DNA from 3 places in the Pseudomonas sp. TE36184 genome. Region 1 is predicted to be linked to each of the others. Evidence: riboswitches for the same ligand, from Rfam matches in the RefSeq annotation. Region 1 holds a riboswitch; each other region holds the start of a gene.

What was found. Region 1 has a riboswitch for cobalamin ahead of cobO (cob(I)yrinic acid a,c-diamide adenosyltransferase). Riboswitches for the same ligand answer to the same signal wherever they lie in the genome.
Positions count from the first base shown of each region.
Region 2: another riboswitch for cobalamin. It lies ahead of ACVWZP_RS00040 (ABC transporter substrate-binding protein); the one in region 1 lies ahead of cobO (cob(I)yrinic acid a,c-diamide adenosyltransferase).
Region 3: another riboswitch for cobalamin. It lies ahead of cobW (cobalamin biosynthesis protein CobW); the one in region 1 lies ahead of cobO (cob(I)yrinic acid a,c-diamide adenosyltransferase).

Region 1 is NZ_JBSSCU010000001.1:6,396,216-6,406,584, forward strand. Features, by position in the region: gene purM (phosphoribosylformylglycinamidine cyclo-ligase) at 1-128, opposite strand, end outside; gene ACVWZP_RS29060 (DUF2066 domain-containing protein) at 484-1,524, shown strand; gene ACVWZP_RS29065 (AI-2E family transporter) at 1,568-2,641, shown strand; gene hda (DnaA regulatory inactivator Hda) at 2,845-3,549, shown strand; gene ACVWZP_RS29075 (C40 family peptidase) at 3,763-4,392, shown strand; gene ACVWZP_RS29080 (C40 family peptidase) at 4,537-5,073, shown strand; gene ACVWZP_RS29085 (PQQ-dependent sugar dehydrogenase) at 5,207-6,520, opposite strand; cobalamin riboswitch at 6,620-6,863, shown strand; gene cobO (cob(I)yrinic acid a,c-diamide adenosyltransferase) at 6,944-7,555, shown strand; gene ACVWZP_RS29095 (cobyrinate a,c-diamide synthase) at 7,552-8,919, shown strand; gene bluB (5,6-dimethylbenzimidazole synthase) at 8,916-9,566, shown strand; gene cbiB (adenosylcobinamide-phosphate synthase CbiB) at 9,563-10,369, shown strand, end outside.
Region 2 is NZ_JBSSCU010000001.1:6,315-16,683, reverse strand. Features, by position in the region: gene uvrB (excinuclease ABC subunit UvrB) at 1-947, opposite strand, end outside; gene ACVWZP_RS00075 (amino acid aminotransferase) at 1,293-2,489, shown strand; gene ACVWZP_RS00070 (hypothetical protein) at 2,601-2,810, shown strand; gene ptrR (putrescine utilization regulator PtrR) at 2,856-3,728, opposite strand; gene ACVWZP_RS00060 (aldehyde dehydrogenase family protein) at 3,832-5,223, shown strand; gene ACVWZP_RS00055 (protealysin inhibitor emfourin) at 5,278-5,583, opposite strand; gene ACVWZP_RS00050 (M4 family metallopeptidase) at 5,612-6,673, opposite strand; gene ACVWZP_RS00045 (DNA/RNA non-specific endonuclease) at 6,808-7,737, shown strand; cobalamin riboswitch at 7,773-7,967, shown strand; gene ACVWZP_RS00040 (ABC transporter substrate-binding protein) at 8,082-9,092, shown strand; gene ACVWZP_RS00035 (FecCD family ABC transporter permease) at 9,089-10,093, shown strand; gene ACVWZP_RS00030 (ABC transporter ATP-binding protein) at 10,090-10,369, shown strand, end outside.
Region 3 is NZ_JBSSCU010000001.1:689,216-699,584, reverse strand. Features, by position in the region: gene ACVWZP_RS03245 (ATP-binding protein) at 1-731, opposite strand, end outside; gene cobN (cobaltochelatase subunit CobN) at 731-4,492, opposite strand; gene cobW (cobalamin biosynthesis protein CobW) at 4,496-5,557, opposite strand; cobalamin riboswitch at 5,650-5,849, opposite strand; cobalamin riboswitch at 5,891-6,100, shown strand; gene ACVWZP_RS03230 (CbtB domain-containing protein) at 6,198-6,386, shown strand; gene ACVWZP_RS03225 (CbtA family protein) at 6,398-7,102, shown strand; gene ACVWZP_RS03220 (cobalamin biosynthesis protein) at 7,099-7,491, shown strand; gene cobM (precorrin-4 C(11)-methyltransferase) at 7,562-8,308, shown strand; gene nfuA (Fe-S biogenesis protein NfuA) at 8,560-9,144, opposite strand; gene ACVWZP_RS03205 (fatty acid cis/trans isomerase) at 9,239-10,369, opposite strand, start outside.

The sequences.
Region 1 (10,369 bases):
CCCAGGCCACCCATGACTTCGGGGCGCGCAGTGCGCTTGGCGACGCTCTTGATGCGTTCGACCAATGCTTCACCGGCGTCGATGTCTACACCGGCGTCCTTGTAGCTCAGGGAGGGTTGCTTGCTCATGATCCAGGCCTTTAGGGGGGATTCAGGGGTAACGACCGATTGGGCAAGGGCTCTTGTGAAAAGGCCCAGCCATTGACGGTCTGCGAAGGCGCGCGATTTTATCAGGCTTGAGGGTCAGCGGCCATCCTCGGGCCGACGGGCAGAGCCACATAGATAAAAAAGCCGGTTAAAAAAATGCTAATCGGGTCTGCCCAGCTCCGTATTAAGGTATAGCCTTGAACCCGCTATCGTTATGACAGTAGGAAAACTTACCGAGACCCCGTGAATGTTTTACCGATCGCTGTGGTCACAGCCTTGGCAAACCGAGATCACGCGGTCTGTTCCAGCCGCTAATTTTGTCGTTCGGGAATCTTCCATGCGTCTGTGTAATGTGTTTTTTGTAGGCTGCTTGTCGTTGGTCAGCCTGGCGAGTCATGCCGAAACCCTCAATGGCCTTTATCAAGTACTGGAGCCGGTCAGCAGCCAGTCACCGCAAGAACGCGACCAGGCGACCCAGCGCGCCGTACAGACCCTGGTGATCCGCCTCACTGGCGACGCCAAGGCCGCCGAAGGCCCCGGCCTGGCGGCGGTGCGCAAGGACCCGCAACAAATCATCACGCAATACGGCTACGACGCCGGCCCGCCGGAAAGCCTGCAAGTGGATTTCGACCCCGTCAGCACCGATCGCGCCTTGCGTGAGGCCGGCTTGTCGATCTGGGGCAGCAATCGGCCGTCGATCCTGGGTTGGTGGCTGAATGACTCCACCGACGGCAGCAACCTGGTCGGGGATGGTCAGGCCGTCGCGCAGGCGCTGCGCCGTGCGGCGCAACATCGCGGCTTGCCGCTGCGCCTGCCGTTGGGGGATTTGGATGAACAGGTGGTCGCCACCGCGCCCAACCTCGAAAGCGCGGACGCCACGCCGTTGCGTGCAGCCTCGGAACGCTACGGCGCCGATGCGATGCTCGCAGTGCATGCGCGCCAGGAGGGCAGCCAATGGCAGGCCAAATGGCGCCTGTGGTTGGGCGACAAGAGCGAGCAGGGCACCGCGCAAGGCGCCGACACCGCCGCCGTGGCCGATGCTGTGATGCTGGCGGTCAGCCAGAAACTGGCGCCGCGCTTTGTGGTCAAGCCGGGCGCGAGCACCGAGCAATTGCTCGAAGTGCAGGGCATGACCCTGGAGCGCTACGCCGCGTTGGGCCACTTGCTCGAGCCGTTTGGCGGCCAGCCGCAGCGCGTGGATGGCAATCGTATTGTGTATCGCGTCAATGGCAGCGCCGATCAGTTGCGTACTCAACTGAGCCTGGCCAGGTTGCAGGAGATTCCCGCGGGTGAAGCACTGGCTGCGCAACCGCCAGTGGACGGCACGCAGCCGGTCGTCGCCCCTGAGCCGCAGGCGCAACTGCGTTTTCGCTGGTAAATGTTCTGCTTTATATAGCAGCCGATAAAAGATGGAGTGGTGTATGGCGGATACGCGTCGTTGGGTGTGGCTTGGCGGGATCGTCCTGCTGTGCGTTTTTGTGTTCTTGCTGCATTCGATCCTGACGCCGTTCCTGGTCGCGCTGTTGCTCGCCTATCTGTTCGATCCCGTGGTGGATCGCCTGGAGAAAGCCGGCCTGTCGCGGACTTTGGGGGTGGTCACGGTGTTTGCGCTGTTTACGCTGATCATCACGGCGTTGGTGCTGGTGCTGGTGCCGATGCTGGCCAAGCAGTTGTTCCGTTTGTATGAACTGGCGCCGCAGATGCTCGACTGGCTGCAGCACACGGCGATGCCGTGGGCCCAGGCCAAGCTGGGGCTGGCGGATGGCTTCTGGAAGTTCGACAAGGTCAAGGCTGCGATCAGCGAGCATATGGGCCAGACCACCGACATCGTCGGCGTGGTTCTCAGCCAGGCCACGGCATCCAGCCTGGCGCTGATCGGCTGGTTGACCAATCTGGTGTTGATCCCGGTGGTGGCGTTCTACCTGTTGCGGGACTGGGACATCATGATGGCCAAGATCCGCAGCCTGCTGCCGCGTGACCGTGAAGCGCGCATCGTGTCCCTGGCCGGGGAGTGTCATGAGGTCTTGGGGGCGTTCGTGCGTGGCCAACTGCTGGTGATGCTGGCCCTGGGGATTATCTATGCCGCCGGCTTGATGGCGATCGGCCTGGAGCTGGGCCTGTTGATTGGCTTGATTGCCGGTCTGGCCGCGATCGTGCCGTACATGGGCTTTGTGATCGGTATCGGTGCGGCGCTGGTGGCCGGGCTGTTCCAGTTTGGCGGTGACCTGTACCCGATGCTCGGGATTGTCGCGGTGTTCATGGTCGGCCAGGCCCTCGAAGGCATGGTGCTGACCCCGTTGCTGGTGGGTGATCGCATCGGCCTGCACCCGGTCGCGGTGATCTTTGCGATCCTGGCTGGCGGTGAGTTGTTCGGCTTCACCGGCATCCTGCTCGCGCTGCCGGTGGCGGCGGTGATCATGGTGCTGGTGCGTCATGTCCACGATCTGTACAAGGATTCGGATATGTACGGGGGCGTTGAAGACCCCGATTTGTAATCGCGGTGTCACAAACCCGGCCCAGGCCGGGTTTGTTGTTTCTGGCGCTGTGGCGTCAAACAATTTGCGTAAATCCAACAAGTTAACGCAAACCTTTGATTTTGCTTATGGTCTGCTGCATTGTGCGCCCGGCGTCACGGGTATAAACTTTGCAAACTTTTCACAGAGGCCACTAACGGTTCGATCGGAGCCGTTCAGTCAGCATGAAACCGATTCAGCTGCCCTTAGGTGTGCGTCTGCGTGACGACGCCACCTTTATCAATTACTACCCAGGCGCCAACGCCGCAGCACTCGGCTATGTCGAGCGGCTCTGCGAAGCCGACGCCGGGTGGACTGAAAGCCTGATCTACCTGTGGGGCAAGCAAGGCGTGGGGCGCACCCACCTGTTGCAGGCCGCGTGCCTGCGCTTCGAGCAGATGGGCGAACCGGCGGTTTACCTGCCGTTGGCGGAGTTGATGGACCGCGGGATCGGGATTTTCGACAACCTCGAACAATACGAACTGGTGTGCCTGGACGATCTGCAGGCCGTCGCCGGCAAGGCGGATTGGGAAGAGGCGCTGTTTCATCTGTTCAACCGCCTGCGCGACAGCGGTCGCCGCCTGTTGATCGCGGCTTCGACCTCGCCCCGTGAGTTGCCGGTCAAGCTGGCCGACCTCAAGTCGCGCCTGACCCTGGCGCTGATCTTCCAGATGCGTCCGCTGTCCGACGAGGACAAATTGCGTGCCCTGCAATTGCGTGCATCCCGTCGCGGCCTGCACCTCACCGACGAGGTCGGGCACTTCATCCTCACTCGCGGCACCCGCAGCATGAGCGCATTGTTCGATTTGCTCGAGCAGCTCGATCAGGCCTCTTTGCAGGCCCAGCGCAAGCTGACGATTCCCTTCCTCAAGGAAACCCTCGGCTGGTAGCCAGCCCTTGTGTTTCGGGGGCTTCGGCAAATTTCAGGCGCCAGGAAACCTGCGTTTTGGTCGGCTTGACCACGCAAAACACGCGCAAAGGGTATTAAGGGCTTAGATGTCATAACGCAAACAGTAAGTCACATGGATCACGATTGAATTTGCAAATCGATGTGATAGAAGGCATAGTCTCGACTTCTTTACACATCAGCCACGGTCGTGCCCATGCTAAATCGCTTCGCACCCCTCGTGCCTCTCGCACTTGTCGCTCTGTTGTTTGGTTGCGCCTCCCACCCTCAACAAGTGGCCGAGCAGCACAATCAACAGTATAAAAATCAGGCAAAATTCGTTGCTGCGCAGTCTTCCACTGTTTATGAGGAAGAGCTGGCAACCGAAAAAGAACTGGCCGCCTTCGCTGGCAACAAGCCTTATCAGCTTCCCGTTCTGGCCGACAGCATCCTCGAACGCGGCATGTCCCTGATCGGGACCCGTTACCGTTTCGGCGGTACCTCTGAAGCCGGTTTTGATTGCAGCGGTTTTATCGGTTACCTGTTTCGCGAAGAAGCTGGCATGAACCTGCCACGCTCCACCCGCGAAATGATCAACGTGAATGCACCGTTGGTCGCGCGTAACAACCTCAAGCCTGGGGATCTGCTTTTCTTCAGTACCAGTGGTCGCGGTCGCGTCAGTCACGCCGGTATCTACCTGGGCGATAACCAGTTTATCCACTCCAGCAGCCGCCGCAGCGGTGGTGTTCGAGTCGACAGCCTGGGCGACAGCTACTGGAGCAAAACCTTCATCGAAGCCAAGCGCGCACTCGCCATGGCCCCGACGACGATTACCGCTAGCAAGTAAAGTTAAAGTGATACTTGAAGTTTGACGTGTAAGCGCTAGAATCTCTGGACATTGTTGTAATCCGTTCGCGCAAGCCATGCTTGCGCGTTCTGGTTTTCAGCGTTCGGCAGCGAAAGCCGCATCCAGACCAGGATTGTTCTGCACATGTCGACCTCGGCCCGCCTGATTCTTATTGTTTGCGCCGCGCTGCTCAGCGCCTGCGCAAGCCGCCCGCAGCCTGCGCCCGTAGCGGCCAAGCCTAAACCAGTGTTCAACTATTCCAGCCAGAGTTCGCCGGTCGCTGAAGACGTGCTGTTCCGCGCGCTGGGCCTGGTCGGTACGCCTTATCGTTGGGGCGGCAATACGCCGGACTCCGGTTTCGATTGCAGCGGGTTGATCGGGTTTGTCTACCGTGATGCCGCGGGCATCTCCCTGCCGCGCACCACGCGCGAACTGATCGTGATGCGCGCCCAGGACGTCAGCGCACAGAACCTGCAAACCGGTGACCTGCTGTTCTTCGCCACGGGTGGCGGCTCGCAGGTCAGCCACGCCGGGATCTATGTCGGCGAAGGGCGCTTTGTGCATGCGCCGCAGACGGGCGGTACGGTGAAGCTGGACACCTTGTCCAAAGCCTACTGGCAGAACGCCTACCTGAGCGCCAAGCGCGTGTTGCCGGCTGAGCACTTGGCCCGCAACCCCTAAGCCAAAGCAGGATCCAAATGTGGGAGGGAGCTTGCTCCCGATGAGGGCGTGTCAGTCCATGCATTCAGTGACTGACCCACCGCTATCGTGGGCAAGTCGAATCGTCGCACCGCCCCTCCCACATTTGTAATAGTTACTTAGCCGCAGAAACCCGCCACACCTTATTCCCCACATCGTCCGCCACCAGCAAGTTGCCCTGCTTGTCGATGACCACGCCAACCGGTCGTCCCATGGCTTGTTCTTCGCTGTTGAGGAACCCGGTCAGCACGTCCACTGGCGGCCCCTTCGGCTTGCCGCCCTCGAACGGTACGAAGATCACCTTGTAGCCGCTGTGCGGCTTGCGGTTCCACGAGCCGTGCTGGCCGATAAACGCACCGTTGATAAAGGGCGCTGGGAGTTTGCTGCCCTCGGCGAAGGTCAGGCCCAGCGAGGCGGTGTGTGGGCCTACGGCGTAGTCCGGCGCAATGGCTTTGGCCACCAGGTCCGGGTTCTGCGGTGTGACGCGTACATCCACGTGCTGCCCGTAATAGCTGAAGGGCCAGCCATAAAAGGCGCCATCCTGGACCGAGGTGATGTAGTCCGGCACCAGGTCGCTGCCGATCTCGTCGCGCTCGTTCACTGCCGTCCACAGCTTGCCGCTCTGCGGTTCCCAGGCCATGCCGTTCGGGTTGCGCAGGCCGGAGGCGAAGATACGGTGCTGGCCGCTGGCGCGGTCGACTTCCCAGATCGCCGCGCGGCCTTGTTCCGCTTCCAGGCCGTTCTCGGCGACGTTGCTGTTGGAACCGACGCTCACATACAACTTGCTGCCGTCCTTGCTGGCCACCACGTTTTTCGTCCAGTGATGGTTGATGCTGCCCGCTGGCAGGTCGATGACCTTGCTGCTGGCGGCCTTGATCGCGGTTTCGCCGGTCTGATAGGGAAAGCGCAACAGCTTGTCCGAATCGGCCACGTACAGGTCATTGCCCACCAGCGTCATGCCGAAGGGCGAGTTGAGGTTTTCCAGGAACACGGTGCGGGTCTCCGCGACCCCGTCATGGTCAGCATCGCGCAGCAGGGTGATGCGGTTCGGGCTCGGCACACCGGCGCCGGCGCGGCCCATTACTTTTTGCATCACCCAACCCCGCAGGCCTTTGGCGTCGTCCGGCTTGGGCGGCGCGTTGGTTTCCGCCACCAGCACATCGCCATTGGGCAGTACATACAGCCAGCGCGGGTGGTCCAGGCCTTCGGCGAACGCCGCCACTTGGGTGCCGGCGGCGGCCGTGGGCTGGGTGCCCGCCGGCCAGCCGATGGCCGGGGCGATGTTCACGGTGGGGATCAGGGTCTTGTTCGGCTCCGGCAGCTGTGGTGAAGGCCCGGTGCCATCGGACACCTTCAAGGTCGAGCTTTCCCCGCAGGCGGCGAGGGTGCCCGCGAGCATGATCAGTAAGGCGAGTCTTGTTTTATGCATGGTTTTCTCCTGGATGCCTGTAAGGGTAGAGGCGCCCGATGCGGCGATGGTTCAAGTGCAAGGCCAGCTTTAATTGACGCTCCACCCCCAACCCACTAACCTTCGCCGCTTGTTCCAGGTGCTCTGTGACCCACGGGTCGACTGAGTGAAACAGGGAAGCCGGTGAGTGAGCGCACTTGTACACAGTGCTGCCGCGATTCCGGCGCTGCCCCCGCAACGGTAAATGAGTCAAGACGGTGCTGTTTGCCACTGTATCGCCCGCGATATGGGAAGGCGCGCCGTCGGCGTGCGCTCTAGCGCGCCACTCATGAGCCCGGAGACCGGCCTGGATCATCCAACAGCATCACGGTGGGCGATGCTTGGCTGTCTGTTGTTGTTTTTTCCTGCCCGCCGTTTTTTGTCCAGCCCCAACGGAGAGCTGCCATGACCGATTCCCCCGAGCGCGACGAACGCCATCTGGCGCGCATGCTGCGCAAAAAAGCCGTGATCGATGAACGCATCGCCAATTCCCCGAACGAATGCGGCTTGCTGCTGGTGCTGACCGGCAACGGCAAAGGCAAGAGTAGCTCGGCGTTTGGCATGCTGGCCCGCGCCATGGGCCACGGCATGCAGTGCGGCGTGGTGCAGTTCATCAAGGGGCGCAACAGCACCGGCGAAGAACTGTTCTTCCGCCGTTTCCCCGAGCAAGTGCGTTTCCATGTAATGGGCGAGGGCTTTACCTGGGAAACCCAGGACCGCCAGCGCGACATCGCGGCCGCCGAGGCCGCCTGGGCGGTGTCCCGCCAATTGCTGCAAGACCCGAGCATCGGCCTGGTGGTGCTGGATGAGCTGAACATCGCGCTCAAGCACGGCTACCTCGACCTCGATCAAGTCCTCAGCGACCTGCAGGCCCGCCCGCCGATGCAGCACGTGGTGGTCACCGGCCGTGGCGCCAAGCCTGAACTGATCGAAATGGGCGACACCGTCACCGACATGGGCATGCTCAAGCATGCGTTCCAGGCCGGTATCAAGGCACAGAAAGGCGTCGAACTTTGAATCAGCCCCGCCATTGCCCGGCTGTCTTGATCGCCGCACCGGCGTCCGGCCAGGGCAAAACCACGGTCACCGCCGCGCTGGCGCGCTTGCACCGCAACCTGGGGCGCAAGGTGCGTGTGTTCAAATGCGGCCCGGACTTCCTCGACCCGATGATCCACGAGCGCGCCAGCGGTGCGCCGGTGTATCAATTGGACATGTGGATGGTGGGCGAGCAGGAAAGTCGCCGCCTACTGTGGGAAGCAGCGGGGGAGGCGGACCTGATCCTGATCGAAGGCGTGATGGGGCTGTTCGACGGCACACCTTCCAGCGCCGACCTGGCGCGGCACTTCGGTGTGCCGGTGCTCGGCGTGATCGATGGCACGGCCATGGCGCAGACCTTCGGCGCCCTGGCCCTCGGCCTGGCACGCTATCAGCCGGACTTGCCGTTCGCCGGCGTGCTGGCCAACCGCGTCGGCACCCTGCGCCATGCGCAATTGCTCGAAGGCAGCCTCACCGAAGGCCTGCGCTGGTATGGCGCGTTGTCCCGCGAGACTGCTATCGAATTGCCCAGCCGCCACCTGGGCCTGGTGCAAGCCAGCGAACTGAATGACCTCGACCTGCGCCTGGACGCCGCCGCCCAAGCGTTGGGCAGCAGTTGCGAGGTTGCGTTGCCGCCGCCGGTCACCTTTGCCGCACCGCCGGTAACCCGCGCCGAACCGTTGCTGGCTGGCGTGCGGATCGCCGTCGCGCGTGACGAAGCCTTCGCCTTCACTTACGGTGCCAGCCTCGATCTGCTGCGGGCGATGGGCGCCGAGTTGAGCTTCTTCTCGCCGATCCATGATCGCCAATTGCCAGACGCCGACAGCCTCTATCTGCCCGGTGGTTACCCGGAATTGCATCACCAGGCGCTGTCGCAAAACACCGCGATGCTGGAGGCGATCCGTGCCCATCACGCTGCCGGCAAACCGCTGCTCGCCGAGTGTGGCGGCATGCTCTATCTGCTGGACTCGCTCACCGATGTCGACGGCCTCCGCGCCGGACTGGTCGGCCTGCTGCAGGGCGCTGCGGTGATGCAAAAGAAGCTCGCGGCGCTGGCTCTGCAAAGCGTCGAATTGCCCGAGGGCGTGTTGCGTGGGCACACCTATCACCACTCGCTGACCAGCACCGACTGGGTGCCCATTGCCCGTGGCGTGAGCCCCAATGGCGGGCGCGGGGCCGAGGCGGTGTATCGACAGGGGCGGCTGACCGCTTCCTACGTTCACTTTTACTTCCCCTCCAACCCCCGGGCCGTGGCCGCGCTGTTTGCGCCCGAGCGAGTCGCACCGCACGCTGCGCCACAGCACGAATCCACGGTGGAAGCGGGCTTGCCCGCGATAGGCTCATGACCGACAACGCTTTCCCCCAGGCCGAGCGCGACGCCGTCTACCGTGCCATCGCCGAACGCCGCGACATGCGTCACTTCAGCGGCGGTGACGTGGCTCCCGAACTGCTGCAGCGCTTGCTCCAGGCCGCACACCAGGCGCCGAGCGTCGGCTTGATGCAGCCGTGGCGTTTTATCCGCATCAGCGATCGCCCATTGCGTGGGCGGATTCAACAGTTGGTGGAGGAGGAACGCATACGCACCGCCGAGGCCTTGGGCGAGCGTTCCGATACGTTCATGAAGCTCAAGGTCGAAGGCATCCACGACTGCGCCGAAGTGCTGGTGGCGGCGCTGATGGATGAGCGTGAGCGACATATCTTCGGCCGCCGTACCTTGCCGGAAATGGACATGGCCTCGCTGTCCTGCGCGATCCAGAATCTGTGGCTGGCCGCGCGGGTCGAAGGCCTGGGCATGGGCTGGGTGTCGTTGTTCGAACCGCAGGCCCTGGCCGACCTGCTGGGCTTGCCGCCCGGCGCGAAACCCTTGGCGGTGTTGTGCCTGGGGCCGGTCGAAGCGTTCTATCCGGCACCGATGTTGCAGCTCGAAGGTTGGGCCGAACCGCGCCCGCTGAGTGACATGTTGTATGAGAATACCTGGGGAGTGCGTCAATGAGTGTGGCCTTGCTGTGTGTCGCTGCGGTGGCGCTGGATGCGCTGCTGGGCGAACCCAGGCGCTGGCATCCGCTGGTGGCGTTCGGCAACTTCGCCGCGCGCATCGAGCAGCGTTTCAACAGCGGTGGCCGTGGCTGGCGTAGCCACGGCGTGACCGCCTGGTTTATTGCGGTGGTGCCGTTGACGCTGTTGGCCACCGCGTTGTCGTGGGCGCCTTACATCGGCTGGGTGCTGGAGATCCTCGCGTTGTACTGTGCCCTCGGCATGCGCAGTCTCGGCGAGCACGTGATCCCGGTGGCCCAGGCCCTGCGCGGCGATGACCTGGACGAAGCCCGGCGGCGCGTGAGTTACCTGGTGAGTCGCCAGACCAGTGAACTGGATCGCACTGAAGTCGCTCGCGCCGCCACCGAATCGGTGCTGGAAAACGGCAGCGACGCGGTGTTTGCCGCACTGTTCTGGTTTGTCGTTGCGGGTGTGCCGGGCGTGGTGCTGTACCGCTTGAGCAACACCCTCGACGCCATGTGGGGCTATCGCAACGAACGCTTCGAGCGTTTCGGATGGGCGGCGGCCAGGATCGACGATGTACTGAACTATATTCCGGCACGCCTGGTGGCGTTGACCTACGCCGTACTCGGTAAAACCAGGCTGGCCATCAAATGCTGGCGCCGTCAGGGCCCGACCTGGGACAGCCCCAACGCCGGTCCGGTGATGGCGGCGGGGGCAGGTGCCTTGGGCGTCGAGTTGGGCGGTGCCGCGATCTATCACGGTGAGCTGCACCAGCGTCCGCCACTGGGCGAAGGCCCG
Region 2 (10,369 bases), 6.4 Mb from region 1:
TCACGGCCCGAGAGGTAGCGCGAGTAGTTTTCGATGCCGTTGCAGTAACCCAGTTCCAGGATCATCTCCAGGTCGAAACGGGTGCGTTGTTCCAGGCGCTGGGCTTCCACCAGCTTGTTGTTGGCGCGCAGGTATTCCAGGCGCTCGGCCAGCTCGACCTTGATGCCCTCGACGGCGCCCATCAGGGTTTCGCGCGGCGTGACGTAGTGGCTTTTGGGGTAGAAGGTGAAACGCGGCAGTTTGCGGATCACTTCGCCGGTCAACGGGTCGAACGCCGACAGGCTCTCGACTTCATCGTCGAACAGCTCGATGCGGATCGCTTCCAGGTCGGACTCCGCCGGGTAGATGTCGATCACATCGCCGCGCACGCGGAAGGTGGCGCGGGCGAAGTCCATGTCGTTGCGCGTGTATTGCAAGCTCGTCAGCCGACGCAGCAGTTCGCGCTGGTCGAGTTTGTCGCCACGGTCGACGTGCAGCACCATCTTCAGATAGGTTTCCGGGCTGCCGAGACCGTAGATGCACGACACCGTGGTGACGATGATCGCGTCCTTGCGCTCCAGCAGCGCCTTGGTCGCTGACAGACGCATCTGCTCGATGTGGTCGTTGATCGATGCGTCCTTCTCGATAAAGGTATCGGAGGACGGCACATAGGCTTCGGGCTGGTAGTAGTCGTAGTAGGAAACGAAGTACTCCACCGCGTTGTTCGGGAAGAACGCCTTGAACTCGCCATACAACTGCGCGGCCAGGGTTTTGTTCGGTGCCAGTACCAGGGTCGGGCGGTTGATCTGCGCGATCACGTTGGCGATGCTGAACGTCTTGCCCGAACCGGTCACCCCGAGCAGCGTCTGGTGCGACAGGCCCGCTTCGATGCCTTCGACCATCTGGCGAATCGCTTCGGGTTGATCGCCGGCGGGTTCAAAGCGGGTGACGAGCTGGAAATCCGACATAACGTACCTCTTTCAAGTCACCCCCGGCTGCACTCCACCAAGGACGAAAAAAGCTCAGCGACCCGCGAATTTTCATCGCAGGTTGCAGGAAAAAACCATGATAGCTGTAGAAGTGGTGACGAATGTGCCGGGTTTCAAGGCAATCGTCCGACCTGCCGTCTACGCTCAAGGTTGGATTAAGACTGACGGTCGGTAAATAAACCGAAAAACTTGGCCGAAAAGCCGTTTCGGTTGTCGCCCTTGACCGTGATGGCCTCTATACTAGCTCCCCGTTTGTGCACCGCTCTAGTGCATTCGGCTGGAGCGCGACACGTCCCTCCTTTCCCCCAAAGAGCTGCCGCAAAAATGAGCCTGTTCTCCGCTGTCGAAATGGCACCACGCGATCCAATCCTGGGCCTCAACGAAGCATTCAACGCCGATACACGAACCACCAAGGTCAACCTTGGCGTGGGCGTTTACTGCAACGAGGAGGGGAAGATTCCACTCTTGCGTGCCGTTGCCGAAGCGGAAGCCATTCGCGTGGCGCAACACGCCGCCCGTGGCTACCTGCCGATCGACGGGATCGTGGCCTACGACCAGGCTGTGCAAAAGCTGCTGTTTGGTGCTGACTCGCCGCTGCTGAGCGCTGGCCGTGTGATTACCGCACAAGCGGTCGGCGGCACCGGCGCGCTGAAGATCGGTGCAGACTTCCTCAAGCAACTGCTGCCCAATGCCGTGGTTGCCATCAGCGACCCAAGCTGGGAAAACCACCAGGCGCTGTTCGAAAAAGCCGGCTTCCCGGTGCAGACCTACCGCTACTACGACGCCGCCACCCACGACGTGAACCGTGCTGGCCTGCTCGCCGACCTCAACGCCCTGCCGCCGCAATCGATCGTGGTGCTGCACGCCTGCTGCCATAACCCGACCGGCGTCGACCTGAGCCCGGCCGACTGGCAACAAGTGCTCGACGTGGTCAAGGCGAAAAACCTGGTGCCGTTCCTCGACATGGCCTATCAGGGTTTTGGCGATGGCATTTACGAAGACGCCGCCGCAGTGCGCCTGTTCGCGGAATCGGGCCTGACGTTCTTTGTATCGAGCTCGTTCTCCAAGTCGTTCTCCCTGTACGGCGAACGCGTGGGCGCGCTGTCGATCGTCAGCGAATCCAAGGAAGAAAGCGCGCGCATCCTGTCCCAGGTCAAGCGTGTGATCCGCACCAACTACTCCAACCCGCCGACCCACGGCGCGGCGGTCGTGGCCGCAGTGCTGAACAACCCTGAGCTGCGCGCCCAGTGGGAAGCCGAGCTGGCGGAGATGCGCCTGCGCATCCGTGGCATGCGCGAGCAGATGGTCGCCGAACTGGCCAAGGCTGCGCCGGGCCACGACTTCAGCTTCGTCGGTCGCCAGCGTGGGATGTTCTCCTATTCCGGCCTCACCGTTGAGCAAGTCACCCGTCTGCGCACCGAGTTTGGCATCTACGCGCTGGACACCGGGCGTATCTGTGTGGCCGCGCTGAACCAATCGAACATTGGTGCGGTAACGAAGGCGATTGTTCAGGTTCTATAAACCTGGCGGCGCTGAACGAAGGGAAGCTACGGCTTCCCTTTTTAATGCCTGTCAGAAAACGCCCTGCTCCCCTAGACTGAACCCCGACTGCCCCTTTGCTGTGAGAGCCCTATGAGAAACGACGACCTGGACCTGCGTGCCGACCGCGACGAACTGGACCACTTCACCCCGCGCGCGCCGCAAGCCAAGCGCCAGAAAAGCCTGGTCTTGCAAGTGGCCCTCGGCGTATTCCTCGGCGGGTTGGCCCTGTGGCTGGTGCAATTGGGTGCGACAGCGATAATGGCCAAATTGGCGATGGGTACCCTGCAATTCGGCGGCTGATGAAGATTGAAATGTGGGAGGGGCAAGCCCCCTCCCACATTGGTTTTATGGGGTTGCCAGGACGCGTTCCTCCAGTAACCTTACGAAGCTGTTCAGGCTCTGCGACACCGTGCCTCGGCGCCAGATCAACCAAGTGTGCAAGACGCGGAAACTGTCCGTCAGCGGCCACACACTCACCGTGGTAAACCCCGGCATGCTTTCCAACATGCTGCGCGGCATCAGCGCCAGGCCGGCCCCGGCGCTGACGCAGGCAAGCATGCCGTGGTAAGACTCCATCTCGAAAATCCGCCCCGGCACCGCGCCGTCCTGTGCGAACCAGCGCTCGAAGTGGTGGCGGTACGAACAGTTGGAACGAAAGGTATAGATGCTTTCCCCGTTCACATCCTGCCCGCGGGTGATCGGCGCGTGATGCAGCGGTGCAATCACCACCATCTCCTCCTCGAACACCGCCAGGCCCTCCAGGGTGGCATGCAACACCGGTCCATCGACGAATGCCGCCGCCAGACGCCCCGACAACACGCCTTCGATCATCGTGCCCGAGGGCCCGGTACTCAGGTCCAGCTCGACCTTGGCGTGCTTCTGGTTATATGCCGCCAGCAGTGCGGGAATACGCACCGCTGCGGTGCTTTCCAGCGAACCGAGGGCAAACGCGCCCTGGGGCTCCTCCCCCGCCACCGTCGCACGGGCTTCCTGTACCAGGTCGAGAATACGCCGCGCATAGCCGAGGAAATTCCACCCGGCCGGGGACAGACGCAGGCGGCTCTTCTCGCGGATAAACAGCGCCACGCCAAGATCCTGCTCCAGTTGCTTGATGCGCGTGGTCAGGTTGGACGGCACCCGATGAATCAACTGCGCGGCGGCGCTGATGCTGCCTTGCTCGGCAACGGCCTTGAAGATTTCCAGCTGCACCAGGTCCAAATCATTCTCCAATCGTGAACGTATCGCTTAATATTATTCACTTTCCAGAAAAGATATAGCCCCTTACGCTGATTCCAATCCAAACCTTCAGCAGGACGGTGCCATGAACGCTATCGCTCACCAGACCCACGCCCTCTCGATCAACCCCGCCACCGGCGAAACGGTCGGCAGTTACCCGTATGAAAACGAGAACCAGCTGGACGCCACCCTCAACCGTGCGACCGCCGCTTTCCGCACCTGGCGCCGCCAGCCGCTCAGCCAGCGCGCAGAGCGGTTGCAGGCCCTGGCCGGCGTGCTGCGTGAGCAAGCCGAAGCAATGGCGCAGATGATCACCCTGGAAATGGGCAAACCCATCGTCCAGGCCCGCGCCGAAATCGAGAAATGTGCGCAACTCAGCGAATGGTACGCCGCCCACGGTCCAGCCATGCTCGCCGCGGAACCGACGCTGGTGGACAACGGCAGCGCGCACATCGAATACCGCCCGCTGGGCCCGATCCTCGCGGTGATGCCGTGGAACTTCCCGGTCTGGCAAGTCCTGCGCGGCGCCGTGCCGACGCTGCTCGCTGGCAACACTTACGTGCTCAAACACGCACCGAACGTGATGGGCAGCGCCTACCTGATGAAAGCGGCGTTCCACAAAGCCGGCTTTGCCGAAGGCCTGTTCGAAGTGCTCAACGTGACCCAGGACGGTGTTTCCAAAGCCATCGCCGACCCACGCATCGCCGCCGTCACCCTCACCGGCAGCGTGCGCGCCGGTATGGCCATCGGCGCCCAGGCCGGTGCCGCGCTGAAGAAATGCGTGCTCGAACTGGGCGGCTGCGACCCGTTCATCGTGCTCAACGACGCCGACCTCGACGCCGCCGTCCAGGCCGCGGTGATCGGCCGTTTCCAGAACAGCGGCCAAGTCTGCGCCGCGGCCAAGCGCCTGATCATCGAAGCCGGCGTGGTGGACGCCTTCACCGCCAAGTTCGTCGAAGCCAGCCGCCAACTGGTGATGGGCGACCCGACCTCGACCCACACCTACGTCGGCCCGATGGCCCGCTTCGACCTGCGCGACGAACTGCACGGCCAGGTCCAGGCGACCCTGGCAGAAGGCGCGACCCTGCTGCTGGGCGGCGACAAAGTGCCCGGCGCCGGCAACTACTACGCACCGACCGTACTGGCCGACGTCACCGACCAGATGACCTCGTTCAAACAAGAGCTGTTCGGCCCCGTCGCCTCCATCATCAGCGCCCGCGACGCCGATCACGCCGTGGCCCTGGCCAACGACAGCGAGTTCGGCCTGACCGCGAGCATCTTCACCCGCGACTCGGCGAAAGCGCGCGAGATCGCCGACCAGCTGGAAACCGGCGGGATCTTCGTCAACGCCTTCAGCGTGTCCGACCCGCGGGTGGCGTTTGGCGGCGTGAAGAAAAGCGGCTTTGGGCGGGAGTTGTCGCACTTTGGCGTGCGGGAATTCTGCAATGCGCAGACGGTGTGGCTGGATCGCAAATAATCCACAGCAACCCCTGTGGCAAGGGAGCGTGATCCCGCGGGCTGCGCAGCAGGCTCAGCAGCGGATATGCCGGCGCACGCACTGCACCAGCCCGTCCAGCGCCTCTGACTTCACTGGCGCGAGCACACAGACCGTGTGCTCGCGTTCACCTTCGGTCACGGTCAGGGTGTAATGCACCTGGCCTGGATTACCGGGTTCCGGCGCGGTGCTTTGCGGCAACTGAAAGAAGTGTGAAGCCTCGATCAGTTGCCGCAACTCTTGCTGGTCCGCCTCGGGCAGCGTCTCCAGTTCCACGGTGTTCGGTCGGGCCAGGCCCGGGAAAAACGCGGGTCCCCCAATTTCCTTGATCGAAATTTGCATGGCTGTTCCTCACCGCCCAGGCGGGTTGTCAGACGTTAATGCCCACTGCTTTCCAGCCTTCCTTCACCGCCTTGTGCTCGGCCTTGCCAGCACCGTACAGCCGACCGGCAATGTCGTAGGTGATGCGCGCGAAACGCAGGAACCCCGCGTTCGGCCGCAACCGCGCATCGCGTAGCGCGTCATACCAGATACGCCCTGCGCGCTCCCAGGCAAACCCGCCGATCTTCGTGGCTACCTGATAGAACGCATGGTTGGGAATACCGGAATTGATATGCACCCCGCCGTTGTCCTCATAGGTCTGCACGAAATCGTCCATATGCCCCGGCTGAGGGTCCTTGCCCAGCAGCTTGTCATCGAACGCGGTGCCCGGCGCTTTCATCGAGCGCAACGCAGTGCCTTTGATTTTCTTGGTAAACAACCCTTTGCCGATCAACCAATCCGCATCTTGCGCCGTTTGCTGCAGCGCGTACTGCTTGATCAGTGAGCCGAACACGTCGGACAGCGACTCGTTCAACGCACCGGATTGATTGAAATACATCAGCTTGGCCTCATCTTCGGTCACACCGTGGGCCAACTCATGGCCAATGACATCAAGGGCTATCGTGAACCGGTTGAATAGTTGCTGATCGCCATCACCAAACACCATCTGGCTCGAGTTCCAGAATGCATTGTTGTAGTTCTGGCCAAAATGAACGGTCGCGTCCAACGCCATACCGGCGTCGTCTATGGAGTTGCGGTCGAAGACCTGATCGAAAAAATCGAATGTGGCGCCCAACCCATCGTAGGCCTCGTCCACCGCCACATCACCACTGACGGGCTGCCCTTCGCCACGGATCAACTTGCCCGGCAGGCTATCGGCGCCCTCGGCACTGTAGATCGAACGCCGTTTTTCGGCGCCCATGGGCAGGGCCATGTGGGCGACCCCTTTGGCGGGTACGGCAACCATGCGCAACGAACGAAACGTGCTGTCTTTGGCGCGTGTGCGTAACGCGACTTCCCGTTGCGCTTTATCGCCGTTGCGGGCGATCTGGTCGAGCATGTATGGCGGGATCAGGCAGAAAATCGGGTTGCGATGCTGGCGAACACACATTGGCTGGCTCCATTTTGGCGTGGGGTGAACGTCCGGGTAACCGTTCAAGAATAGTCCTGCCGTGGCGGCTTGGGCCAAATTGTCATGAAGCTATGCTGCAGTAGTGTTAATCCGAGGACTGCGAGGAACTTACAATGCCCCCACGCGCCACCAAAATCGACCTTTCGCACCGCCCCCGGCTCGCCGATCTGCGCCCGTTGCTCGCGGCCGGCCCCAGCCTCATGGAGGCCAGGGCGGCGACTGCGCGTGTCACCGCGGCCAAGGACCTGCAGGACCGGCGCGGCTACGCTGAAGCGTTTCTCGACCGCTTCGTGGTGCCATGGCCCACGGTGGATGAAGCCCTGCTGGCTGACGTACAGCCGCTGCGCCTGGACTACACGCATTTCTCAGTGACCATGTCGCGCTCGAGGCGACTGGCACTCTACGTGGGCGCCAATATCGATGGCGCACAGCATGTGGATATCATCCGCAGCAACGACGCCTGGGCCTACGACGGCCGCCTGCCCATCAGCGCACAGGTGGGCGACGCGCTCTACACCGACAATGGCCTGGACCGCGGTCACCTGGTGCGCCGACAGGACCCCAACTGGGGTGACGCGGCCAACATCGCCAATGCCGACACCTTCCACTTCACCAACTGCTCACCGCAGATGAGCGGGTTCAACCAGAAGACCTGGCTGGAACTCGAGGACTACATTCTCGATAACACACAACGCTGGAAAGCCCGGGCCACGGTGTTTACCGGCCCGGTGTTGGCGGACGACGATCGCGTCTACCGGGGCATTAAAATCCCCAAAGCGTTCTGGAAAGTGGTCGCCTACCTCAGCGACGACGGCAAGCCCTGCGCCAGCGCCTACATGATCGACCAAAACCGCGAGCTGGGTCAGCTCGACCTCATGTTCGGCCAGCTCAGAACCTACCAGCGCAGCGTGATTCAGATCGAACGCTTGACCGGTATCCGCTTCGCCAACCTGGCCGACTACGATGGTTTCAGCAATGAAGAGCGCGCCACGGGGACGCGAATTGAAGCGCTGATCCAGGGCCCTGAAGATATTCGTCTGTAACCAGGCGACCTAAGGCTATATCGCCCCGCCGTGATCGACTACCATACCGCGCCGGTTCCCAAACGGGACTAATAGGGAATCCGAAGCGCGGTACACCGCGCCAATCGGAACTGCCCCCGCAACTGTAGATGCCGAGCCCGCTCCCCCACTGCCACTGGACCCCGTCCGGGAAGGCTGGAGCGTGGCGACGACGCATCAGTCAGGAGACCTGCCGGCCCAGCAAAATCACTAACCGGCGGGGTGTCCGGGAAGGACATCCTTGCCTGCCTCACCCGCAGCGGTCGAGGGCGTGTTTCCGAACCGTACACCCCCTGTTCCAGGTACGGCTCCAAGGAGATTGCCCAATGCTGCCACGCGTTACCGCCCTGCTCACCGGCCTGGGCCTGTGTGCCCTGGCCCAAGCGGCCCCCACTCAGTACCCGCTGACAGTGGAGAACTGCGGCAGCAGCCTGACCTTCGCGCAAGCGCCCGCCCGCGCCGTGACCATCGGCCAGGCCGCCACCGAAATGCTCTATGCCCTCGGCGTGGGCGATAGAGTGGTCGGCACGTCGCTGTGGTTCAACAACGTGCTGCCACAGTTCAAGGCGCTGAACGACGGCATCGAACGCCTGGCCAATAACGAACCGAGCTTCGAGTCGGTGATCGCCAAGCGCCCGCAACTGGTGGCGGCCGAACTGGAATGGGTGGTCGGCCCGCAAGGCGTGGTGGGCACCCGCGAGCAGTTTCATGAGTTGAAGATCCCCACCTACCTGCTGCCCTCCGACTGCGAAGCCAAGAACAACCGGGTGGGCGCCGACGGCACGCGGCTGGAGCCGTTCCGCATCGACACGATCTACAAGGGCATCCGCCAGTTGGCGGAGATTTTCGACGTGCAGGATCGCGGCCAGCAACTCAACGATGAACTCAAGGCGCGCCTGGCCAAGTCCGTCGCCACCGTGCAAGCCAAGGGGCTCAAGCAGGCCAGTGCGCTGGTGTGGTTTTCCAGCGCCGAGATGGCCAGCGATCCCTACGTGGCCGGTCACAAGGGTGTCCCCGAGTTCATGCTGCAAACGCTCGGCCTGCGCAACGTGGTGCAGTCCGATGAGGAATGGCCCGCCGTCGGCTGGGAAACCATCGCCAAGGCCAACCCCACCGTGCTGGTGATCGCCCGCATGGACCGCCGCCGCTACCCGGCCGACGATCATGCACAGAAGCTCGCCTTCCTGCGCAGCGACCCGGTGACGCGCAACATGGACGCGGTGAAACACAACCGCATCATCATCCTCGACGCCATGGCCCTGCAGGCCAGCGTGCGGACCTTCGAGGGTCTTGAACAACTGGCTGCGGCCATCGACGGCTACGACCTGCCGAAATGATACGAACCCTACTCGCCCTGGCATTGCTACTGATCGCCGTGCTCGCCGGCGTGGCCATCGGCGAAACCGCCATCGCGCCGCAGGTGGTGTTGCAGGTACTCGCCAACAAACTGTGGGCGGCCGGCTACGTGCTGGACCCGATCGATGAAGGCGTGGTGTGGAACTACCGCCTGACCCGCGCCCTGGTCGCCGCCGCATGCGGGGCCGGGCTGGCCACCTGCGGGGTGATTTTGCAGTCGTTGTTGCGCAATCCCCTGGCCGATCCTTACCTGCTGGGCATCAGCGCCGGCGCGTCGACAGGCGCAGTCCTGGTGGTGCTGATGGGTGTCGGCGGCGGCTTGGTTTCGCTGTCGGTCGGTGCGTTCGGCGGGGCGATGGCGGCGTTTGCGCTGGTGGTATTGCTCGCGCGGGCCAGCGGTTCGTCCAGCGGCACCGGGCAGATCATCCTCGCAGGCATTGCCGGCTCGCAGCTGTTCAATGCGCTCACCGCGTTCCTGATCACCAAGTCGGCCAGCTCCGAACAGGCGCGCGGCATTCTGTTCTGGCTGCTGGGCAACCTCAGCGGCGTGCGTTGGCCGTCGGTGTGGCTGGCGGTGCCGGTGGCGGTCGCCGGGTTGGCGGTGTGCCTGTGGCATCGTCGGGCGCTGGATGCGTTCACCTTCGGCCGCGACTCGGCGGCCTCCCTCGGCATCCCGGTACGCCGCGTGCAATGGGTGCTGGTGGGCTGCGCGGCATTGGTCACGGCGGTGATGGTGTCGATTGTCGGCTCCATCGGTTTTGTCGGGCTGGTGATTCCCCATGCCGCGCGCCTGCTGCTCGGCACCGGGCACTCGCGCCTGTTGCCGGCCAGCGCATTGGGCGGCGCGCTGTTTCTGATTGCAGCGGATGTACTGTCGCGCACCTTGATCAAGGGCCAGGTGATTCCGGTCGGCGTGGTCACTGCGCTGGTCGGCGCGCCGGTGTTTGCACTGATTCTGATCGGCCGGAGAAACCCTCGATGAGTGCGCCGGTATTGAGCTGCAGCGGGCTGGGCTTCAAGGTGCGGGAAGCCGAGTTGCTGCGGGATATCCACCTGGAGGTGACGCTCGGCGAAACCCTCGGGATCGTCGGCCCGAACGGCTCGGGTAAATCCACCTTGCTCAAACTGTTGGCCGGGTTGCGTACCCCCGCTCATGGCGAAGTACGCCTGGGTGGCGAGCGCCTGGGCGAGCTGCCCCGCCGCACCGTGGCACAACGTCTGGCCGTGGTGGAACAACAGGCCGACACCGACGATGCCA
Region 3 (10,369 bases), 5.7 Mb from region 1:
GCGCGCAAACCATCCACGCCCGCGGCAAAGCAGCGTTGGGTGATCTGTGCCAGCGCCTCGTCATCCAATGCAATGGCCTCGAGACAGGTCCGCGCCCGGGTGCAACGCTCGCGCAGGGCGGCCTGCGGTTCGGCCCACAACGCGCAGAAGGCCACGGGGTCGCTGTCGAAGTCGAGGCGCCGGCGGATGATCTGCCCACGCTCGGCCGGCACGGTTTGCCCGCTCAAGGCCACATTGAAGCCGAAGCGGTCGAGCAACTGCGGACGCAACTCACCCTCCTCCGGGTTCATCGTGCCGATCAGCACAAAACGCGCAGGATGCCGGTGGGAGATGCCGTCGCGCTCGATCAGGTTGGTGCCGCTGGCGGCCACGTCCAGCAGCAGGTCCACCAAATGATCGGGCAGTAAGTTGACCTCGTCGACATACAACACCCCACCATCCGCCTTGGCCAGCACGCCGGGTGAGAACTGCGCGCGGCCTTCGCCCAATGCCGCATCCAGGTCCAGGGTGCCGACCAGGCGCTCTTCGGTGGCGCCCAACGGCAAGGTGACGAATTGACCGCTGGCCAACAGGTCCGCCAAGCCACGTGCCAGGGTGGACTTGGCCATGCCGCGCGGGCCTTCGATCAGCACGCCGCCGATCTTCGGGTCGATGGCGGTCAGGCACAGCGCGAGTTTCAGGTCATCGGCACCGACCACGGCCGACAGCGGGAAATGGGGAATATCAGTCATCAGCTGTCTTCTTCTATATCCAGCAACAGGTTTTCCAACGCCTCGCGATACGTCCCCGGCGCTTGCCACATGCCACGCTGCTGGGCTTCGAGCAAGCGCTCGGTCATGTCCCGCAGGGCATCAGGGTTGTGCTGTCGCACAAAGGCGCGGGTGTCGGGGTCGAGCAGGTAGGCGTCGGCGAGCAAGGCGTATTGGTGATCGTCGATCAGCGCGGTGGTGGCGTCGAAGGCGAACAGATTGTCCACGGTCGCCGCCATCTCGAACGCACCTTTATAGCCATGACGCTTCACACCTTCGATCCACTTGGGGTTGGCGGCGCGGGCACGGATCACCCGGTTCAGCTCTTCCTTCAAGGTGCGGATCTTCGGCACGTCCGGCTGGCTGTGGTCGCCATGGTAGCTGGCGGCCTTGTCGCCGCTCAGGGTTTCCACGGCGGCGAGCATGCCGCCCTGGAATTGGTAGTAATCGTTGGAATCGAGCAGGTCGTGCTCGCGATTGTCCTGGTTTTGCAGCACCGCCTGCACCTGGCTCAGGCGTTGGGCGAATTGCCCGCGGGCGGCGGTGCCCTCGTCGGCACCACCATAGGCGTAGCCACCCCAGTTCAGGTAGACCTCGGCCAAGTCCTCGCGGCTTTGCCACAAGCGACCGTCGATCGCGCCCTGCACGCCGGCGCCATAGGCACCGGGCTTGGCCCCGAAAATACGCCAGCCCGCCTGTTTCGCCGCCGCGGCCTCGTCCAGGCCGGACTCAAGCAACGCCTGGCGCTCGCAACGGACCTTGGCGGCCAGCGGGTTCATATCGTCAGGCTCGTCCAGCGCCGCCACCGCTTGTACCGCCGCATCGAACAGGCGGATCAGGTTGGCGAAGGCATCCCGGAAGAACCCGGACACGCGCAAAGTCACGTCGACACGCGGGCGGTCCAGCAGGCTGATCGGCAGGATTTCGAAGTCGTCCACCCGCTGGCTGCCCGTGGCCCACACCGGGCGTACCCCCATCAGGGCCATGGCCTGGGCGATATCGTCGCCGCCGGTACGCATGGTCGCGGTGCCCCACACCGACAGGCCGAGCTGGCGCAGGTGGTCGCCGTGGTCTTGCAGGTGCCGCTCGAGAATCAGGTTGGCCGACTGGAAACCGATGCGCCAGGCGGTGGTGGTCGGCAGGTTGCGCACGTCGACGCTGAAAAAATTGCGCCCGGTGGGCAGCACATCCAGACGCCCCCGGCTCGGCGCGCCGCTTGGGCCCGCCGGCACGAAGCGGCCGCCCAGGGCATCGAGCAGGCCGCGCATTTCCGCCGGGCCGCACCCATCCAGGCGTGGCGCCACGACACTGCGCAGGCTTTCGATGACGGATTTGACATCCTCCCAACCGGGCTCTTCCAGCTGTTCCAGCGGCCCCGCCAGCGCCTGTTCGATCAACCGTGCAGCGTACAGCTCCAGGCGCTCGCGGGTATCACCGGCGGTGCGCCACCGCTGTGGATCGATGGTTTGCAACACCTCCGGGCAGCGTCCGGTCCAGGGTTCGGCGAGGGCGCAGTCCAGCGGATCGAAACCCAGCTCGAAGGCCTTGGCCAATACCCGTAACAGGCTCGATTGCGCGCCTCGGCCGTCGCCACGCGGGATACGCAGCAACGCGAGCAAGGTGTCGATACGCAAGCGGCCCTGAGGCGACTCGCCGAAGATATGCAGGCCGTCGCGGATCTGCGATTCCTTCAGGTCACACAGGTAGGTATCCAGGCGCGGCAGCCAGATCGCCGCGTCGGCCTCGCTGTCCAGCTCAAGCTCCTGGTCGATACGGGTTTCGCGCACCAGCTTGAGGATGTCCTTTTGCAGCTCGCGGGCGCGGCGCGGGTCGAGCAATTGCGCTTCGTAGTATTCGTCCGCCAACAGCTCCAGGTCGCGCAGCGGCCCGTAGGTTTCGGCACGGGTCAGCGGCGGCATCAAGTGATCGATGATCACCGCCTGGGTGCGCCGCTTGGCCTGGGCGCCCTCGCCCGGGTCGTTGACGATAAACGGGTAGATATTCGGCAGCGGCCCGAGCAGCGCGTCGGGCCAGCAATTTTCCGACAGCCCTACGCCCTTGCCCGGCAGCCATTCCAGGTTGCCGTGCTTGCCGACGTGGATCACGCCGTGAGCGCCGTAGGTGTGGCGCAACCAGAAATAGAACGCCAGGTAAGCGTGAGGCGGCACCAGGTCCGGGTCGTGGTACACCGCGCTGGCGTCCACCTGATAACCGCGGGCCGGCTGGATGCCGATAAACGTCAAGCCCAGGCGCAGGCCGGCGATCATCAGGCGGCCGTCGCGGCACATCGGGTCGTTGTGCGGCGTGCCCCAGCGTTCCAGCACCGCCTGGCGGTTGGCTTCGGGCAGGCGCTTGAACATCGCCTCGTAGTCGTCCAGGCCCAGGCTTTGGTGGCACGGGCGCAGGTCGAGGTTGTCCAGGTCGTTGGTGACGCCACCGAGCAGTTCGTGGATCAGCGCGGTGCCGCTTTCCGGCAGGATTTCGGGCAGCGGATAACCCTCGGCCTGCAAGGCCCGCAGGATATTCAGCGCCGCCGCCGGCGTGTCCAGGCCGACACCGTTGCCGATGCGGCCGTCGCGCGTCGGGTAGTTGGCCAGGATCAGGGCGATGCGCTTGTCGGCATTCGGCACCCGCGCCAGTTCGACCCAACGGCGCGCCAGTTCAGCGACAAAGTCCATGCGCTCCGGCGCTGCGCGGTAGCACACCACGTCCGACTGGCTGCGCTCACTGCGCCAGGCCAGGTCCTTGAAGCTGATCGGTCGGCTGATGATGCGCCCGTCCAGTTCCGGCAAGGCAATGTGCATCGCCAGGTCGCGCGGGCCGAGGCCTTGTTCGCTGGCCTGCCAGGCGGGTTGGTTGTCCTGGGCGCAAATCGCCTGGATCACCGGGATATTGCGGCGAAACGGGCGCAAATGCGGCGCTTCGGGGCTGGACTGGGCAAAGCCGGTGGTGTTGAGAATCACCGCCGCCCCGACCTCATCCAGCCAGTCCTCGACCACCGTCAGGCAGCCGGGCTCCTTCAGACTGGCCACTGCCATCGGCAACGGATTCAGGCCCGCCGCCTGCAGACGCTGGCAGAACACATCGATAAAACCGGTATTGGCCGCTTGCAGATGGGAGCGGTAGAACAGCACCGCCGCCACCGGGCACTCAGGATTCCAATCCAACTGCCAGTCGTTGAGGCACGCATTGGCCTTACGCGGGTGATAAATCGCGCTGCGCGCCAGGGTTTGCGGCTCGGCCCAGGCATAGTCGCGGCCCAGGTAGGCGCTGGCCAGGCAGCGATAAAAATCCAGCGCATTACCCAGGCCGCCCTGGCGCAGGAACTGCCACAGGCGGTCACGCGCGGCGGCATCCACGGTGCTGAGGCCGCTGAGTTCCGGGTCGGGGCGGTCATCCCCCGGCACCAGGATCAGCGTGACCCCGCGCTCGGCCAACGCCACCAGGCGCTCGACGCCGTAACGCCAATAGCCGATGCCGCCGTGCAGGGAAATCAGGATGACCTTGGCGTGGCGCAGCACTTCATCGACGTACAGGTCCACCGATGCATGGTTCTGCACCTGCATCGGGTTGGCCAGGCGCAGGCTCGGGTAATCCCCGGGCAACTGCTGGGCCGCTTCGGCCAGCAGCGCCAGGCTGGAGTCGCCGCTGCACAGGATCACCAGCTCGGCGGGGGTTTGCCCAAGGTCGGCAATGTTGTCGTCCGCGACGAAACCGCCGGGCTGGGTCCTGAGCAGGTGCATGGGTTAAACGCTGAGGGCGGCGCGCAATTGCGCTTCGAGGCCCGCCGCGTCGAGGTCCTGGCCGATCAGCACCAGGCGCGTGATGCGCGCTTCGTCGGCGCTCCAGGCGCGGTCGAAGTGTTTGTCGAAGCGCGTGCCCACGCCCTGGATCAGCAGGCGCATCGGCTTGTTCGGGATCGCCGCGAAGCCTTTGACGCGCAGGATGCCGTGCTGCACCACCAATTGGCTCAGGGCGTCGAGCAGCAGGGCTTCGTCGGACTGGGGCAAGTCGATGGAAATGGAGTCGAACGCATCGTGATCATGATCGTCTTCGCCTTCGTGATGATGATCGTGATGGCTATGGCGACCGTCGATGTGCTCTTCGGAGCCGGCGCCCAGGCCGATCAGCACGTCCAGCGGTACCCGACCGCTGCTGGCTTCGATGATCTTCACCGCCGGCGGCAACTCTTCGGCGACTTCCAGGCGCACGCGGGCCAGGTCGTCGGGGCTGATCAGGTCGCACTTGTTGAGGATCACCAGGTCGGCGCTGGCCAGTTGGTCGGCGAACAGTTCATGCAGCGGTGATTCGTGGTCCAGGTTCGGGTCGAGTTTGCGCTGGGCGTCGACCTGATCCGGGAAGGCGGCGAAGGTACCGGCCGCCACGGCGGGGCTGTCGACCACGGTGATCACCGCATCGACCGTGCAGGCGTTGCGGATTTCCGGCCACTGGAACGCCTGGACCAAAGGTTTTGGCAGGGCCAGGCCGGAGGTTTCGATGAGGATATGGTCAAGGTCGCCGCGACGGGCAACCAGTTCGCGCATCACCGGGAAGAACTCTTCCTGCACGGTGCAGCACAGGCAGCCGTTGGCCAGTTCATACACGCGGCCGTTGGCTTCTTCCTCGGTGCAGCCGATGGAGCACTGCTTGAGGATTTCACCGTCGATGCCCAGCTCGCCGAACTCGTTGACGATCACCGCGATGCGACGGCCCTGGGCGTTATCGAGCATATGGCGCAGCAAGGTGGTTTTGCCCGAGCCGAGAAAGCCGGTAACGATGGTGACGGGGAGTTTGGCCAGTGTTTTCATCGGATGCCCTTGGGGGCGGGCATACGGGACGATAGGCCCTGCGCGACGCGCAGCAGCAGATTTCGTCACCGGATCACCCCGCCCGGTTGAATTGAAAAATCGGTTGCGAGGCAGGTCTCCTGGCTTGGGGCTTGCGGGTCTTGCGACCGGCGCTGGCTGCGCCTTCCCGCCTTGATGGCAGTGGCGTGGCAGTCAGATAAACCCTTCACAGTTGCGGGGGCAGCCGCGGCTTGAACCGCGTTCCCTTCTTAGCTTCGGCCTGGGCCGAAGAACCTCGAGGGTGCAAGGCTACAGGGGCTCAGTCAATTTGACTACCGTCGCCCTGCATGCTTTCCTACACACCTTGTTTCGGGTGCCCTTCACAGGGTGAAACGGGAAACCGGTGCGTCATAGCGATATGACCAGTCCGGTGCTGCCCCCGCAACGGTAAGCGAGCGAAGCGTCACGGCCACTGTGCTTTGTGCATGGGAAGGCGATGCTTTCAGGACTCAGTTCAAGAGCCCCCTCGCAAGCCCGGAGACCGGCCCGAAAAAAATCATCTAACAAACCCGCGGTGGGCGGGCGCTGTTTGAACCCTGCGTGCCTGGCTCGCGGGTTTTGCATGCGCTCGTGTCACCCTGAACCCCTGAAGGGACGCGCCATGTCGATCATCAGCAGCACCTCGTCTAGCACCAGCAGCACCGCCACCCTGAGCCAACGCCTGGGCGCCGCCATCGGCGCTTCGATCCTCGGCGCGTGCCTGGTGTATTTCGCCGGGTTCTCGCATATCGAAGCGGTACACAACGCCGCCCACGATACCCGCCACAGCGCCGCGTTCCCGTGCCATTGAGACCTGCCGACATGATCAAGCGTATTGCGCAAACCGCAGGTTTCAGTGGGCTGCTGGCCGCCCTGTTGTTGACCTTGCTGCAAAGTTTCTGGGTCGCCCCGCTAATCATGCAGGCGGAAACCTTTGAAAAAGCCCCGGCCGCGACGCAAGTGGTACACGAGCACGCCGCCGGCACCGCTGCACACGCCCATGACGCCGAAGCCTGGGAGCCGGAAGACGGCTGGCAGCGCGTGCTGTCGACCACCGGCGGCAATCTGGTGGTGGCGGTCGGTTTCGCCTTGATGCTCGCCGGGCTCTACACCCTGCGCGCGCCGACTCGCACGGCTCAAGGCCTGCTGTGGGGCCTGGCCGGTTACGCGACCTTCGTCCTGGCGCCAACCCTGGGCCTGCCGCCGGAATTGCCGGGCACTGCCGCCGCCGACCTGGCACAACGGCAGATCTGGTGGATCGGCACGGCGGCCTCAACCGCGGCCGGTATCGCGCTGCTGGTATTCGGTGGCAACTGGCTGCTCAAAGCGCTGGGCGCGGCAATCCTCGTGGTGCCTCATGTGATTGGCGCTCCGCAACCTGAAGTGCATTCGATGCTGGCCCCTGAGGCTCTGGAAGCACAGTTCAAGATCGCCTCGCAACTGACCAACATCGCGTTCTGGTTGGCGTTGGGGCTGATCAGCGCCTGGTTGTTTCGCCGCAACCGCGACGATCGATACACCGCATGACCCTCGTGGTCGGCCTGGGCTGCCAGCGCGGCTGCGAGTTTCAAGCCCTGCTGGACCTGCTGAACGCCGCCCTCGCCGAGGGCGGTATCGAGCGCCATCGCATCACCGCCCTGGCCAGCCTTGATCGCAAGCAGGATGAACCGGGCTTGCTGGCCCTGGCCCAATGGCTGAACCTGCCGCTGCACTGCTTCAGCGCGGCGCACCTGGCGATGTATGACGACCGTCTGAGCCACAGGTCCGCCGTCGCCTTTGCCCATACCGGTTGTTACGGCATCGCCGAAAGCGCCGCCCTGGCCCTGGCCGAACAACTCGGCGGCGCCCCTGCGCGCCTGTTGGTCCCGCGCAAAAAATCCGCCCGGGCCACCTTGGCATTGGCCTGCGTCGACTGAAACCGCGATAATCGCCGCTTCCGATCATGAGCGTTCCTCATGCTCGCGCGTTTTTTCACAGGATTTCTCCATGACCGTCTACTTCATCGGCGCCGGCCCCGGCGACCCGGAATTGATCACCGTCAAAGGCCAGCGGCTGATCCGCAGTTGCCCGGTGATCATCTATGCAGGGTCGCTGGTGCCGGCGGCGGTACTGGAGGGGCATCAGGCCGAACAGGTGGTCAACAGCGCCGAACTGCACCTGGAACAGATCATCGAGCTGATCAAGGCCGCCGATGCCAAGGGCCAGGATGTGGCGCGAGTCCACTCCGGCGATCCAAGCCTGTACGGCGCAATTGGCGAACAGATCCGCCTGTTGCGCGAGTTGGGCATTGCGTTCCAGATCATTCCCGGCGTCACCGCCGTGGCCGCCTGCGCGGCGCTGCTGGAGACTGAACTGACCCTGCCGGACATCGCCCAGAGCGTGATTCTCACCCGCTACGCCGATAAAACCCGCATGCCCGCCGGTGAAGACTTCGACAGCCTGGCCCGCCACGGCACGACCATGGCGATTCATCTGGGGGTCAATCACCTGGAGAAGATCGTCGCCGAACTGCTGCCGCACTATGGCGCGGATTGCCCGATTGCCGTGGTACACCGCGCGACCTGGCCGGATCAGGATTGGGCTGTCGGCACCTTGGCGGACATTGCCGAAAAAGTCGCGGCCAAAGGCTTCAGGCGCACAGCGCTGATTGTGGTGGGTCGGGTGCTGGCCAGTGACAGTTTCAGCGCGTCGTCGCTGTATCGGGCCGGGCATGCACACCTGTACCGCCCCTAATCAAAAACATCAAAAAACAAACATAAAACACTGACTTAACTAAACAAACACAAAAAAATGTGGGAGGGAGCTTGCTCCCGATAGCGGTGTATCTGTTGCTTGATAAGTCGACTGACCCGCCGCTATCGGGAGCAAGCTCCCTCCCACACTTAATGTTCAGCGTTAGGTAGGTCGCGTAAGCGGCTGAATTTTAAGCATAAAAAAACGGCGCTCACGGGGCGCCGTTTTTTTGCTCGCAGCGAACACCTGACTCAGTAGTAGGCGTTTTCTTTCTGCGTATGGTCAGTCACATCGCGGACGCCCTTGAGCTCCGGAATGCGCTCCAGCAAGGTACGCTCGATGCCTTCACGCAGGGTCACATCCGCCTGGCCGCAGCCCTGGCAGCCGCCGCCGAACTTCAATACGGCGATACCGTCATCCACCACGTCGATCAAGCTGACCTGCCCACCGTGGCTGGCCAGCCCAGGGTTGATCTCGGTTTGCAGGTAGTAATTGATGCGCTCGTTGACCGGGCTGTCGGCATTGACGTTCGGCACCTTGGCGTTCGGCGCCTTGATGGTCAATTGGCCGCCCATGCGGTCAGTGGCGTAGTCGACCACCGCGTCGTCGAGGAACGCTTCGCTGAAGGCATCGATATACGCGGTGAAGCTTTTCAGCCCCAGCGCGGTGTCTTCCGGCTTCTCTTCGCCCGGCTTGCAGTAGGCGATGCACGTCTCGGCGTACTGGGTGCCAGGCTGGGTGATAAAGACGCGGATGCCGATACCCGGGGTGTTCTGCTTGGACAGCAGGTCAGCCAGGTAATCGTGGGCGGCGTCGGTAATGGTTATGGCAGTCATGGAAACTCCTCACAGGCTTGCTGGCAGTTTACGCCAAAATATTACGCAGATACAAAGCCCCAGTAATTTTGTCGGAAAAGCCTCGCCATCGCCGTCAGAGGTTTTCATAGCGGTTCATATCCAGCACACCCTCTTCCAACGGCGTGGTTTCGCGGATGTAGGTCGACAGATCGTGGAAGTACTCCCAGAACTGCGGATGGCTGCGGCGCACACCCCAACGATCGACGATCTTCTCGAAGTGCTGGGCGTCGCGGGCACTTTCCATGGCCGCGACGAACGCCGGCACTTGCTCGGCCGGGATATTGAACATGAAGTTCGGATAACTGCTCAGCACGCCGGGGTAGACCGTCAACGTGTCCAGGCCCGGTTGATAGCGAGAAGCCTCACCCAGCATGAACGCGACATTACTGTGGGCACGGTTGCGCAGCAGGCTGTAGACCTCGCGATGACCGGTGCGGGTTTCGATGCGCAGCATGGTCGCTTCCGGCAATTGGTCGATGACCTTGAGCCCCGCCGCCGGGCGTGACGTCAGGCGACTCAGGGCCTGCTCGGCATCGCGCAGCACCGGTTCGAGGCCCGGCCGCGAGCAGTAGGCGCCGACACAGCGATTGATCGGGTCCGGGCTGGCATTGAGGTCGCCATAACGCGCCAGCAACTGGTTGACGAAATCGCGTTTCGGGTCTTTTTCATTCAGTTTCAGGCCGGTGGGTTTATCGTCGTCGATCGACTCATAGTCCATCCACAACTTGACCTTGCCGCCGTTCTGATACCAATCGTCGAGGAAATCGTCCCGCGAATTGGCCGGCATCAGGCGCAGGAAGTTCTGTTCGGCGCCATTGCGGATCAGGTCGAAGTACAAGCGGGTCTGGGCCTGATGGGAGACGTTGCCGAACACGTCGAAGTTGACCACCAATTGGTAGTAGGTGCGCTCCAGCAACGGATAATCGAACAACCACATCGTCTGCGGGACTTCACCGATCAGGCCTTTATTGACCGACGCGCTGTCGAAGTGACGGAAGATGCTCAACAACGCATTGTCGTTGCCGGCCCACAGCGTCGACCAACCGGGCGCCGGCAACTCGCCATAGCGGTAGCGACGCAGCGCTTCGTACTCGTTGCGCTTGTCACGGTACTTGAGCCACAGGCTGAGCACGCTGCCCACGTCGTCGTTCTGCCCGGGCATTGCCAGCAACGGCGTGGCACGGCCACGATAGAGCGGATCGGT